DNA from 2 places in the Erwinia sp. L03-1 genome. Region 1 is predicted to be linked to the other one. Evidence: riboswitches for the same ligand, from Rfam matches in the RefSeq annotation. Region 1 holds a riboswitch; the other holds the start of a gene.
What was found. Region 1 has a riboswitch for thiamine pyrophosphate ahead of AC4PCC_RS18115 (TenA family protein). Riboswitches for the same ligand answer to the same signal wherever they lie in the genome.
Positions count from the first base shown of each region.

Region 2: linked by a shared signal. The riboswitch ahead of thiC (phosphomethylpyrimidine synthase ThiC) and the one ahead of AC4PCC_RS18115 (TenA family protein) in region 1 are both predicted to bind thiamine pyrophosphate.

Region 1 covers NZ_CM178762.1:3,948,626-3,954,519, reverse strand. The annotation lists gene AC4PCC_RS18125 (ABC transporter permease) at 1-44, opposite strand, end outside; gene AC4PCC_RS18120 (ABC transporter ATP-binding protein) at 41-778, opposite strand; gene AC4PCC_RS18115 (TenA family protein) at 775-1,458, opposite strand; TPP riboswitch at 1,528-1,630, opposite strand; gene AC4PCC_RS18110 (YtjB family periplasmic protein) at 1,728-2,399, opposite strand; gene serB (phosphoserine phosphatase) at 2,515-3,492, shown strand; gene radA (DNA repair protein RadA) at 3,502-4,881, shown strand; gene nadR (multifunctional transcriptional regulator/nicotinamide-nucleotide adenylyltransferase/ribosylnicotinamide kinase NadR) at 5,055-5,894, shown strand, end outside.
Region 2 covers NZ_CM178762.1:4,491,563-4,497,456, forward strand. The annotation lists gene AC4PCC_RS20495 (YjaG family protein) at 1-120, opposite strand, end outside; gene nfi (deoxyribonuclease V) at 186-854, opposite strand; gene hemE (uroporphyrinogen decarboxylase) at 857-1,924, opposite strand; gene nudC (NAD(+) diphosphatase) at 1,964-2,737, opposite strand; gene rsd (sigma D regulator) at 2,821-3,327, shown strand; TPP riboswitch at 3,451-3,551, shown strand; partial or broken gene thiC (phosphomethylpyrimidine synthase ThiC) at 3,641-5,461, shown strand; gene thiE (thiamine phosphate synthase) at 5,470-5,894, shown strand, end outside.

The DNA of each region.
Region 1 (5,894 bases):
CACAGCAGGATCAAACCGCAAAAGATCACACTTCCCCGCATCATTCTGCGGCCCTCACCAGCTGTCGCATCAGTTCACCCTGACTGGTTAACAGATTGGGGTCGTCCGGCGCGCGCGGAGGCTGCCCGACCAGGGTATGACTGTCATCAATGCGGGCCGGGGAACCCGCCAGCACCAGCAGGCGATGGCTGAGGCGGCAGGCTTCCATGGGATCGTGGGTGATCAACAGCACGGTATTATCCACCAGCAGCTCGGCGGCCAGCGTCTGGATTTTGGCCCGCGTGAGCGTATCCAGCGCGGAGAAGGGTTCATCCATCAGCACGACCGGGCGACGTTCATACAGCGTGCGCGCAATGGCGGCGCGCTGGCGCATCCCACCGGAGAGTGCCGCAGGCAGCGTTTTCCCGTGACCGCTTAATCCCACCCGCTCCAGCAGATGAGTGGCCCATTCCCGATCGCCTTTTTCTCCCCGCAGACGTGCGCCCAGCATGATGTTATCCATCACCGTCAGCCAGGGATAGAGCAGATCTCTCTGGCCCATCCAGGCGATACGGCCCGCCAGGGGGAGCCCATCGCTGCCGCTGATCGTGCCTGCGTCAGGAGCCGCCAGGCCAGCGATGATTTTCAGCAGGCTGGTCTTACCGCTGCCGCTGGCACCGAGCAGCGCGACAAAGCTGCCGGGCGCAATATCAAAGCTGAGGTGCTGGAAAATGGTGCGCTGGCCAAAGCTCAGGCCAAGATCGCGACACGCAATGCCCGGTGGCCGTGCGCCGCTCACGTTTCTGACGCCGCGTTCAGCCCCATTTGCCAGAAGTTAGCTTCCAGCCGGGTGGCGGTAGTGAAAATTTCGGCGAGGCTGTTAAACCGGCACGCGGCACCATGCTGCTGACCGACACGCTCCAGCAGCGCCAGGGCCGCACCTACGCCGTTGAGATACTCCGCATTGCCATAGTTGCGTATCCATGAGGCCCAGGGATTTCCCTCCAGAAGGGTCTGCGTATTCTGGAGCAAACCCAGCCCGATTTCAGCATAGCCCGCTACACAGGGCATCAGCGCGGCCAGCAGATCCAGGGCGTCGCCTGAGTGGCCGATATCCAGCACGTAGCGGGTATAGTTCAGGGTTTCTGGCGCTTCGGTTTCATTCGCCATCTCCGTTTCATTCAGCCCCCACTGCTGGCAGTAGCTCACGTGGAGCGGGAGTTCACTGAGCAGGGTATTGAGAGACGTAGACGCCGCGCGCATCTCTGGCAGGGTGCGCAGTTTGCTGACCAGCAGGCCATAGGCACGGGCGAAGTGGATGAGGAACAGATAATCCTGCGTCAGATAACGGCGGAAAGCGGCATGGGGAAGCGTGCCGGAAGCCAGCTGTTGCAGGAAGGGGTGATTAACATAGTGTTGCCACTCTGCGCCCGCATGCTGGCGAAGACGACCATACAGGCCCTGGCTGAAATCAGGAATGGGTAGATGAGACACTGAACCTCCGAAAATAAGTGGAGATCCGGACACGCAGAAGTATGAACAGGCAATTGATCAGTGCCAACCCGTCCCTTCGCTGGCATGACCCAGATCAGGTTCAAAGGGTTCGGCTTGCGCCATCTCAGCCCATTACTGGACACCCCTCGGAGCAGACTGTTATACGATATTTTATTTTTGATTACAATGCTGTAACAAGGACAGTGACGCGGGGGTAACCTGTTAGTTAACGGCCCCGTACAGGCCCCATCTTGCTATTTTAGGTTCTCTGGCGGCGAGGAGCTTTCGCTGTTCTCATCCTCATCATCCTCTCTTACCGGATGGTTGGCGGTAAGCAGAAAGGGCGACTGCTGCCAGCGGGTGCGGCGGGTGCGCAGCAGCGTCCGGCTGAGAATAATGCCGATAGCCAGCGCCAGCAGCATCATCAGACGCAGAATATTGGTGGTGTTATCCACCTGACGGGATTCGGTGACCAGCACATGAGTGTCCAGCGTTACGCGCAGGAAGCCGCGCGGGCCATCGGGGGTATCCAGCGGCTGCACGATCTGATGATTGAAGTAGCTGCCCGCGCGATGGCCGTCCAGCGCCAGCCGATCGCGCACGTTAATGGTTTCCCCGCTGTGAGCCAGCAGCGCACCGTTATCGTCGTAGACCGAGGCATCAAGAATGCGGCTGTCCGTGGTCAGCAGCGCAATGGCCTCGGTAATTTTCTGCCGGTTATCATCGCTGTTTTCCATCAGCGGCGTCAGGCTCCAGGCTACCTGTCGCGTCAGCGTTCGGGCCAGCTCCTCAACCTGCGCTGAACGGGCCATCTGATGACCCAGACTGAACCATGAGGCCCCCTGCATCAGCATCACCAGCAGAGTGAGGCAGATCAGCACGATCGCCGTACGGTGTAGTCGGAATTTTAATCTGGCCTTTGCCATCTTCACCCTTCATATTTTTTCAACGAACGCCGTCCGCCTCTTCGCTTTATGTTGCCAGAACCGGGGCTGACAGGGTAGCCTCTTGCGTGGTTAATATGTCCCTACAGGAGCTGTAATGCCAAATAGTCTGACCTGGTGCGACCTGCCTTCCGATGTCTCTCTCTGGCCGGGGTTACCTCTCTCTCTTAGCGGTGATGAAGTCATGCCGCTGGATTACCGCGCTGGCCGCACCGGCTGGCTTCTGTACGGCCGCAAGCTTGATAAAGCCAGCCTTACGGCGCTCCAGCATCAGCTGGGTGCAGCGATGGTTATCGTCAGCGCCTGGTGCGTTGATCAGTATCAGGTCGTGCGCCTGGCGGGCTCACTGACTCCGCTCGCCACACGCCTGGCCTATGAAGCGGGCCTGGACGTCGCCCCGCTGGGAAAAATTCCGCACCTGAAAACGCCCGGACTGCTGGTAATGGACATGGACTCTACCGCGATAGAGGTGGAGTGTATTGATGAAATCGCTAAGCTGGCAGGCTGCGGTGAGCAGGTGGCGGAAGTGACCGAGCGGGCGATGCGCGGCGAACTTGATTTTGCTGCCAGCCTGCGCCAGCGCGTTGCGACGCTGAAAGATGCGGATGCCAACATCCTGGTTCAGGTGCGTGACCAGCTGCCGCTGATGCCGGGTCTGACGCAGCTGGTGGAAAAGCTCCAGGCGCTGGGCTGGCACGTGGCGATCGCCTCCGGCGGCTTTACCTTCTTTGCCGAATACCTGCGGGACAAACTCCATCTCTCTGCTATTGCCGCTAACGTGCTGGAAATCCGCGACGGCAGGCTGACGGGTGAGGTGCTGGGCGATATTGTGGATGCCCGCTACAAGGCCGATACGCTGCTTAAGCTGGCTGAACGCTTTGAAATCGCCGACGATCAGACCGTCGCCATCGGCGACGGGGCAAACGATCTGCTGATGATCAAGGCGTCGGCGCTGGGCATTGCCTATCACGCTAAACCGAAAGTTAATGAACAAACGGCGGTGACCATTCGTCACGCCGACCTGATGGGCGTGTTCTGTATTCTCAGCGGCAGCCTGATCTCTGATGAGCGTTAAGGAGGCGATTTGGCCAAAGCGGTGAAGCGCGCCTTTGTCTGTAACGAATGTGGCGCAGATTATCCACGCTGGCAGGGGCAGTGCAGCGCCTGCCAGGCGTGGAATACCATTACTGAAGTTCGCCTCTCTGCCTCGCCCACCGTGGCGCGTAATGAGCGCATGGGCTATGCGGGCAGCGCAGGCATCAGCCGCGTGCAGAAGCTGTCTGAGATCAGCCTTGAAGCGCTACCGCGCTTCAGCACCGGCTTCAAGGAATTTGACCGCGTACTGGGCGGCGGGGTAGTGCCGGGCAGCGCGATTCTCATCGGCGGTAACCCCGGCGCGGGCAAAAGTACGCTGCTGCTGCAAACGCTGTGCAAACTTTCTGAGGGAATGAAAACCCTCTACGTCACCGGCGAAGAGTCTCTTCAGCAGGTGGCGATGCGCGCCCACCGGCTGGGGCTGCCCACTGAAAACCTCAATATGCTGTCGGAAACCAGCATTGAGCAGATCTGCCAGATTGCCGATCAGGAGCAGCCGAGGCTGATGGTGATCGACTCCATTCAGGTGATGCATATGGCCGATATCCAGTCATCGCCAGGCAGCGTCGCCCAGGTGCGGGAAACGGCAGCCTATCTGACCCGCTTCGCCAAAACGCGCGGGGTGGCGATTGTGATGGTGGGCCATGTGACCAAAGATGGTTCTCTGGCGGGGCCAAAGGTGCTTGAGCACTGTATCGACTGCTCGGTACTGCTGGATGGCGATGCCGATTCACGCTTTCGTACGTTGCGCAGCCATAAAAACCGTTTCGGTGCGGTGAATGAGCTGGGCGTCTTCGCCATGACCGAGCAGGGGCTGCGTGAGGTAAGCAACCCGTCGGCTATTTTCCTGAGCCGCGGTGATGAAGTGACCTCCGGCAGTTCGGTCATGGTGCTGTGGGAAGGCACGCGCCCGCTGCTGGTGGAGATTCAGGCGCTGGTGGATCACTCGATGATGGGCAACCCCCGGCGCGTTGCCGTTGGCCTGGAGCAGAACCGACTGGCGATCCTGCTGGCGGTTTTGCACCGTCACGGCGGGCTACAGATGGCGGACCAGGACGTGTTTGTTAATGTAGTTGGTGGCGTTAAGGTCACCGAAACCAGTGCCGACCTGGCGCTGATGCTGTCGATGGTCTCCAGCCTGCGCGATCGTCCTTTACCTCATGACCTGGTGGTATTTGGCGAGGTCGGGCTGGCGGGCGAGATCCGGCCGGTGCCAAGCGGGCAGGAGCGTATCTCCGAGGCGGCGAAGCATGGCTTCCGGCGTGCGATTGTGCCCGCCGCTAACGTGCCGAAGAGGCCGCCGGAAAATATGAAAGTCTATGGCGTGAAAAAGCTCGCCGACGCGCTGGCGATACTGGACGACCTGTAACCGTTCGGGCCGGGATAATTCCCCCAGACGGCTGAACGTATTACTATCGGTCAGGCAGGTTCGCCTGGACAGTTGAACGTAATTGCGATCGGTGAGGCGGGTTCGCCCGGATAGCTGAACGTACTATCATCTGAGGGCGGAACTGATGCCGCCCTTTATGCAGGAGGCATTTGATGTCGTCATTTGATTATCTGAAAACCGCTATCCGTCAGCAGGGCAGCACGCTACAGCAGGTGGCCGATGCGAGCGGCATGACGAAGGGCTACCTCAGTCAGCTGCTGAACGCGAAAATAAAAAGCCCCAGCGCCCAAAAACTGGAAGCACTTCACCGTTATCTTGGGCTGGAATTCCCTCGTCGCGAAAAAACCGTCGGGGTGGTATTTGGCAAATTCTATCCGCTGCATACCGGGCATATCTATCTGATCCAGCGCGCCTGTAGTCAGGTCGATGAGCTGCATATCATCATGGGTTACGACGAGCCGCGCGATCTAAAGCTGTTTGAAGACAGCGCCATGTCCCAGCAGCCCACCGTCAGCGATCGCCTGCGCTGGCTGCTGCAAACCTTTAAGTATCAGAAAAATATTCGCATTCACTCTTTTAACGAAGAGGGGATGGAGCCATATCCGCACGGCTGGGATGTCTGGAGTCGCGGCATTACCGACTTTATGGAAAACCACGGCATCGTGCCAAATCGCGTATATACCAGCGAGGAACCGGACGCCTCGCAGTATCAGCAGCATCTGGGCATTGAAACCATTCTGATCGATCCGCAGCGATCCTTTATGAATATCAGCGGCGGGCAGATCCGCCAGGACCCGTTCCGCTACTGGGAGTATATTCCCACCGAAGTGAAGCCCTTTTTCGTGCGTACGGTGGCGATTCTGGGCGGTGAATCCAGCGGGAAATCGACGCTGGTGAACAAGCTGGCTAACATCTTCAATACCACCAGCGCCTGGGAATTTGGCCGCGACTACGTCTTTTCCCATCTCGGCGGCGATGAGATGGCCCTGCAA
Region 2 (5,894 bases), 540 kb from region 1:
TGTACGATCGCAAAACGCCCGATAGTTGGGGGCCATACGTTCGCACAGACAGGCCATAAAAGTAACGTGCTGCCAGCTTTCCAGCTTTTCCAGACGCAGGTGAATCGGATTACGTAACATGTTGAGATCTCTTAAACAGAAGTGCGCGGCCAGCAGTGTAACCGAAAAGACCGCGCGTCACACCGTTAACCCTGCTCCTGAAGGCGCATAAAAGCAGGTCGCCGTGAGGCCACGGCATCAGCCCAGCGCGTCGGTTCGGGCAGCCGGTAGCCGTTCAGACAGGTTTCCACCCAGCTGAGCGCCGTCGTCTGGCTAACGCGATGCCCCGGCGAGATAAAGAGGGGGTTACACCGGCGCTTGCTGCGCAATACCCAGCCAATTTGCTCGCCTTTGTCGATCAGCGGCTGTGTTGTCCCCGGCTCGTCATCCAGCGGCTCAAACTTGCCACACAGGCGGCTTTTTGCCACGCCAATGGTTGGGACATCCACCAGCAGGCCGAAATGGCTGGCGACGCCAAGGCGGCGCGGGTGCGCAATGCCCTGCCCATCAACGAACAGCAGGTCTGGCTTTAGCTCAAGCTGCTGCCACGCCGCGAGCAGCGCAGGATATTCACGGAATGAAAGGAACCCCGGAATATAGGGCATCGTCGTCGCGATACGGGCAACGCGATGCTCCACCAGCCTGAGCGACGGATATTCCAGAATAACCAGGGCAGCGCGCGTAACCTCGCCCCCCTGTTCAAAACCGACATCGGCACCGCCTATATAGCGCGGCGGCATTACTTCAAAGTCATCTTCCTGCCGCACTTCTGCCGCGCGTTCAAGTTGCTCCTGACGTAATGCTGCAATGTCCATGGTTAGTCCTGGTGATATGGCCGTGAAAGTCGATGTACTGAGTCAATGAAAGCGCCAGCATGCTCGGGTGGAACATCCTGATGGATCCCGTGACCCAGGTTGAATACGTGTCCATTGCCGTGGCCAAACCCTTCCAGGATGCCCGCGACCTCCTGCCCGATACGCGCAGGGGACGCGTAAAGCATAGACGGATCCATATTCCCCTGTAGGGCAACTTTATCACCCACGCGGCGGCGGGCGTCGCCGATATCGGTGGTCCAGTCCAGCCCCAGCGCGTCGCAGCCGGTAGCTGCCATCGCTTCCAGCCACTGGCCGCCGCCTTTGGTAAACAGGGTGACCGGCACGCGGCGTCCGTCATTCTCACGGATCAGGCTGTCCACGATTTTGTGCATATAGTGCAGGGAGAATTCAAGATAGTCCCGTCCCGTCAGTACCCCGCCCCAGGTGTCGAATATCATCACCGACTGCGCACCGGCACGTATTTGGGCGTTCAGGTAGAGCGTGACGCTGTCGGCCACCTTATCCAGCATCAGATGCAGGGTTTCAGGCTCGGCATACATCATTTTTTTCAGTTTGGTGAAGGCTTTGCTGCTGCCCCCTTCAACCATGTAGGTGGCCAGCGTCCAGGGGCTGCCGGAGAAACCTATCAGCGGTATTTCACCCTTCAGGTTTTTACGGATAGTGCGCACCGCATTCATCACATAGCCCAGATCCTGCTCCGGGTCGGGCACCGGCAGCTTCTCAACATCAGCGCGGCAGGTGATCGGTGAGGAAAAACGGGGGCCTTCTCCCGCCTCAAACCACAGGCCCAGCCCCATGGCGTCGGGGATGGTAAGAATATCGGAGAACAGGATCGCCGCATCCAGCGGATAGCGACGCAGCGGTTGTAGCGTGACTTCGCAGGCCAGCTCGGCATTTTTGCACAGCGACATAAAATCACCGGCGATGGCACGGGTCGCCTTATATTCTGGCAGGTAGCGTCCGGCCTGGCGCATCATCCATACCGGGGTCACATCCACAGGCTGGCGCAGCAGGGCGCGCAGATAACGGTCGTTCTTCAGTTCACTCATCTTAAACGCTCTCTCAAAATCAGGCGCACAGTATAACATTCATTCCGCTTCAGCGCGGCAAAGCGCCACGGTATCCTCGATCAGCCGCCGCGCCACGGTACCGGGCGGTGGAAGCTGGGGCAGCGCCTCATGGTGATACCAAGCCGCATCCAGCAGCTCTTTGGGATCAATGTGTATGTCACCGCTTTCATAGTCGGCCATAAATGCCATCATCAGCGACTGGGGAAACGGCCATGGCTGAGAGGAGACATAGCGCAGATTTTTCACTTTTAACCCGCTCTCCTCCATGACTTCACGCGCGACGGTTTGCTCCAGCGTTTCACCCACTTCGACAAACCCGGCCAGCACGGTGTAGATGCCGTTGCGGTGCTTAGTATGCTGCGCCAGCAGGATCTCCTTGCCGCGACGAATGGCGACAATGATGCAGGGGGCAATCTGCGGATAGTATCGCTGCCGGCAGTGACCGCACAGGCTGGCCCACTCGGTTTTGCTTGAGTGCATTTCATGCCCGCAGTAGCCGCACCACTTATGAGAGCGGTAGAACTCAGCCAGCTGGATCCCGCGCCCCGCCAGCTGGAACAGGCCGACATCGCCGTCGAGGATCTGTCGCAGAGTGCCCATCTCATTCGGACGGCTATCGCGTATCAGCCACACCGGCTCGCCCTGCCATTCACCGATCCGCATAGCTTTTGACCCAACCAGGCCTAATTCCTGCGCACTTCCCTGCGGCAATTGACCTTTCGGCAGCCATAGTTTATGTTCGTGACTGACAACCCACCAGCCAGCGTCTACGCTAGAAATCTCAACTTCCATAAATTGCATATCCTCAGCTAAATCGGCTTGCTGCGTAACGGGATTGGGATCGGGCACTTAAAATATCACTTTCGGAGTCACACATGCTCAACCAACTAGAAGTCCTGACCGCGCGCGTTGCCGGGTGTAGTGGCCTGGTGGACTTTTGTCTGCAATCCCGCAAGCAGTTACTGGTTGCCTATTATCAAATGGTTGGCATTAAGCCTAACAAGGAATCCCATACTCCGCTCGATGAAAACGCACTGGATACCTTTTGTCAGCGTCTGGTCGATTATCTCTCCACTGGTCACTTTACGGTGTACGAGCGCTTTATCGAAGAGATGAAAGGCAGCGAGCAGCTGGCTAAGGCCGCGCTGATCTATCCGGCGCTTCAGGCGAACACGGCTGAGATTATGCAGGTTTATGATACTCATCTGGAAACGGCTATCGATCACGATAACTATCTTGAGTTCCAGAACGCGCTCTCTGAAGTGGGCGAAGCGCTGGAAGCCCGCTTCACGCTGGAAGATAAATTTATACAGCTGGCGCTGGACAAGCAGGCGGATACCCCACCGGCCGCTAACGATTCTGCCCTGGCCCGTCCCGCCTGAAACGTTATCCGTTTGTAAAATCCTTGTAGTTTCAAAAGAGGCCCCCTATGCTGAGGGGGCAATGGCGTAACGCGCGGCCGCCGCCGTTACCGCCGTTCTGGTTCTCCCTCCGGGAGACCAGAATTCTTCTTGTCGGAGTGCCCTTAGGGGCTGAGACCGTTAATTCGGGATCCGCGGAACCTGACCAGGTTAATACCTGCGTAGGGAACAAGAGTAACTTTTCAGTCAGGGTGTGCTGCTGTTTACCCACACTTTGCGCTTACTCCTCCGAACTCCGGACAAGCATCTTTTCCCGATTTATCAGGAACATGCTATGTCTGACCTTGAAAAGAAAACCACCCGCCGCGAACAGCGCGCGCAGGCTCAACAGTTTATCGACTCCCTCCAGGGCACCGCCTTTCCTCACTCAACGCGCATCTGGCTTGAGGGATCACGTCCCGATATTCGCGTTCCCCTGCGTGAAATCCAACTCAGTCCAACCCGAGTCGGCGGCAGCAAAGACGCCCCCCGATATGAAGATAATGAGCCCGTGCCGGTTTATGACACTGCCGGCCCCTATGGCGATCCAGAGGCCAGCATTGATGTTCATGCGGGCCTGCCCCGGTTACGCGAGGGCTGGATTGGTGAACGCGGCGACACGCAAACGATTGAGACGCTCAGCTCAGCCTACACGCAGCAGCGTCTCGCCGATGAAGGGCTGGATCACCTGCGCTTCGAACACCTTCCCCTTCCCCGACGGGCGATGCCCGGCCACTGCGTCACCCAGCTGCACTATGCCCGACAGGGCAGGATCACGCCGGAGATGGAGTTTATTGCGCTGCGAGAGAATATGGGTCGCGAGCGCATTCGCGGTGAGGTGCTGCGCCAGCAGCATCCGGGCAACAGCTTCGGTGCGCATCTGCCGCTGGACATCACGCCGGAATTTGTGCGGCAGGAGGTCGCCGCCGGGCGCGCCATCATTCCTGCCAACGTCAATCATCCTGAATCCGAGCCAATGATTATCGGCCGCAATTTCCTGGTGAAAATTAACGCCAATATCGGCAACTCTGCGGTCAGCTCCTCCATTGAGGAAGAGGTCGAGAAGCTGGTCTGGTCAGCGCGCTGGGGAGCCGACACGGTCATGGATCTCTCCACCGGTCGTAATATTCACGAAACGCGCGAGTGGATCCTGCGTAACAGCCCGGTACCCATCGGCACCGTGCCCATCTATCAGGCGCTGGAGAAGGTCAACGGCGTGGCGGAAGCGTTGAACTGGGAGATTTTCCGCGACACCCTGCTGGAACAGGCGGAACAGGGCGTGGACTACTTCACGATCCACGCAGGCGTCCTGCTGCGCTATGTCCCCATGACGGCGAAACGCCTGACGGGCATCGTGTCGCGCGGCGGTTCGATTATGGCGAAATGGTGTCTGTCGCATCATAAGGAGAGCTTTCTTTATCAGCACTTCCGCGAGATTTGTGAACTCTGCGCGGCCTACGACGTGTCCCTCTCGCTGGGCGATGGGCTGCGTCCTGGCTCAATTCAGGATGCCAATGACGAGGCGCAGTTTGCCGAGCTGCGTACGCTGGGCGAGCTGACGAAGATTGCCTGGGAGTACGACGTGCAGGTGATGATCGAAGGCCCGGGACATGTGCCGATGCAGATGATCCGTCACAATATGACCGAGCAGCTGGAACACTGCCACGAGGCGCCGTTTTATACCCTTGGCCCTCTGACCACGGATATCGCGCCGGGCTACGATCACATTACCTCGGGTATTGGCGCGGCCATGATTGGCTGGTTCGGCTGCGCGATGCTGTGCTACGTCACGCCCAAAGAGCACCTTGGCCTGCCGAATAAAAAAGATGTGAAGCAGGGGCTGATTACCTACAAAATAGCGGCCCACGCCGCCGATCTGGCTAAAGGACATCCCGGCGCGCAGATCCGCGATAACGCCATGTCGAAAGCGCGCTTCGAATTCCGCTGGGAAGATCAGTTCAATCTCGCGCTCGATCCCCATACCGCCCGCAGCTATCACGACGAGACGCTGCCACAGGAGTCCGGCAAGGTTGCCCATTTCTGTTCGATGTGCGGACCTAAATTCTGCTCCATGAAAATTTCCCAGGAAGTGCGTGATTACGCGGCGAAACAGGAGGACAAAGTATGAGCCGTGGTCCATTTCCCTTAACCGAAGCCCGGCTGGGTCTCTACCCTGTCGTTGAAACGGTCGCCTGGATTGAGCGACTGCTGGATGCGGGCGTACGCACCATCCAGCTGCGGATTAAAGATCGGCCGGAAGCGGCGGTGGAAGATGAGATTGCCGCTGCCATCGCCCTGGGCAGGCGTTACCGGGCGCGTCTGTTTATCAACGATTACTGGCAGACGGCGATCAGGTATCAGGCCTATGGCGTACATCTGGGGCAGGAAGATCTGGACGTCGCCGACCTGGATGCCATTCATCGTGCCGGACTACGCCTGGGGCTTTCGACGCACGATGACGCCGAACTGGATCGTGCCCTGAAGGAGCAGCCGTCTTATATCGCCCTCGGCCATGTTTTTCCGACCCTCACTAAACAGATGCCCTCCTC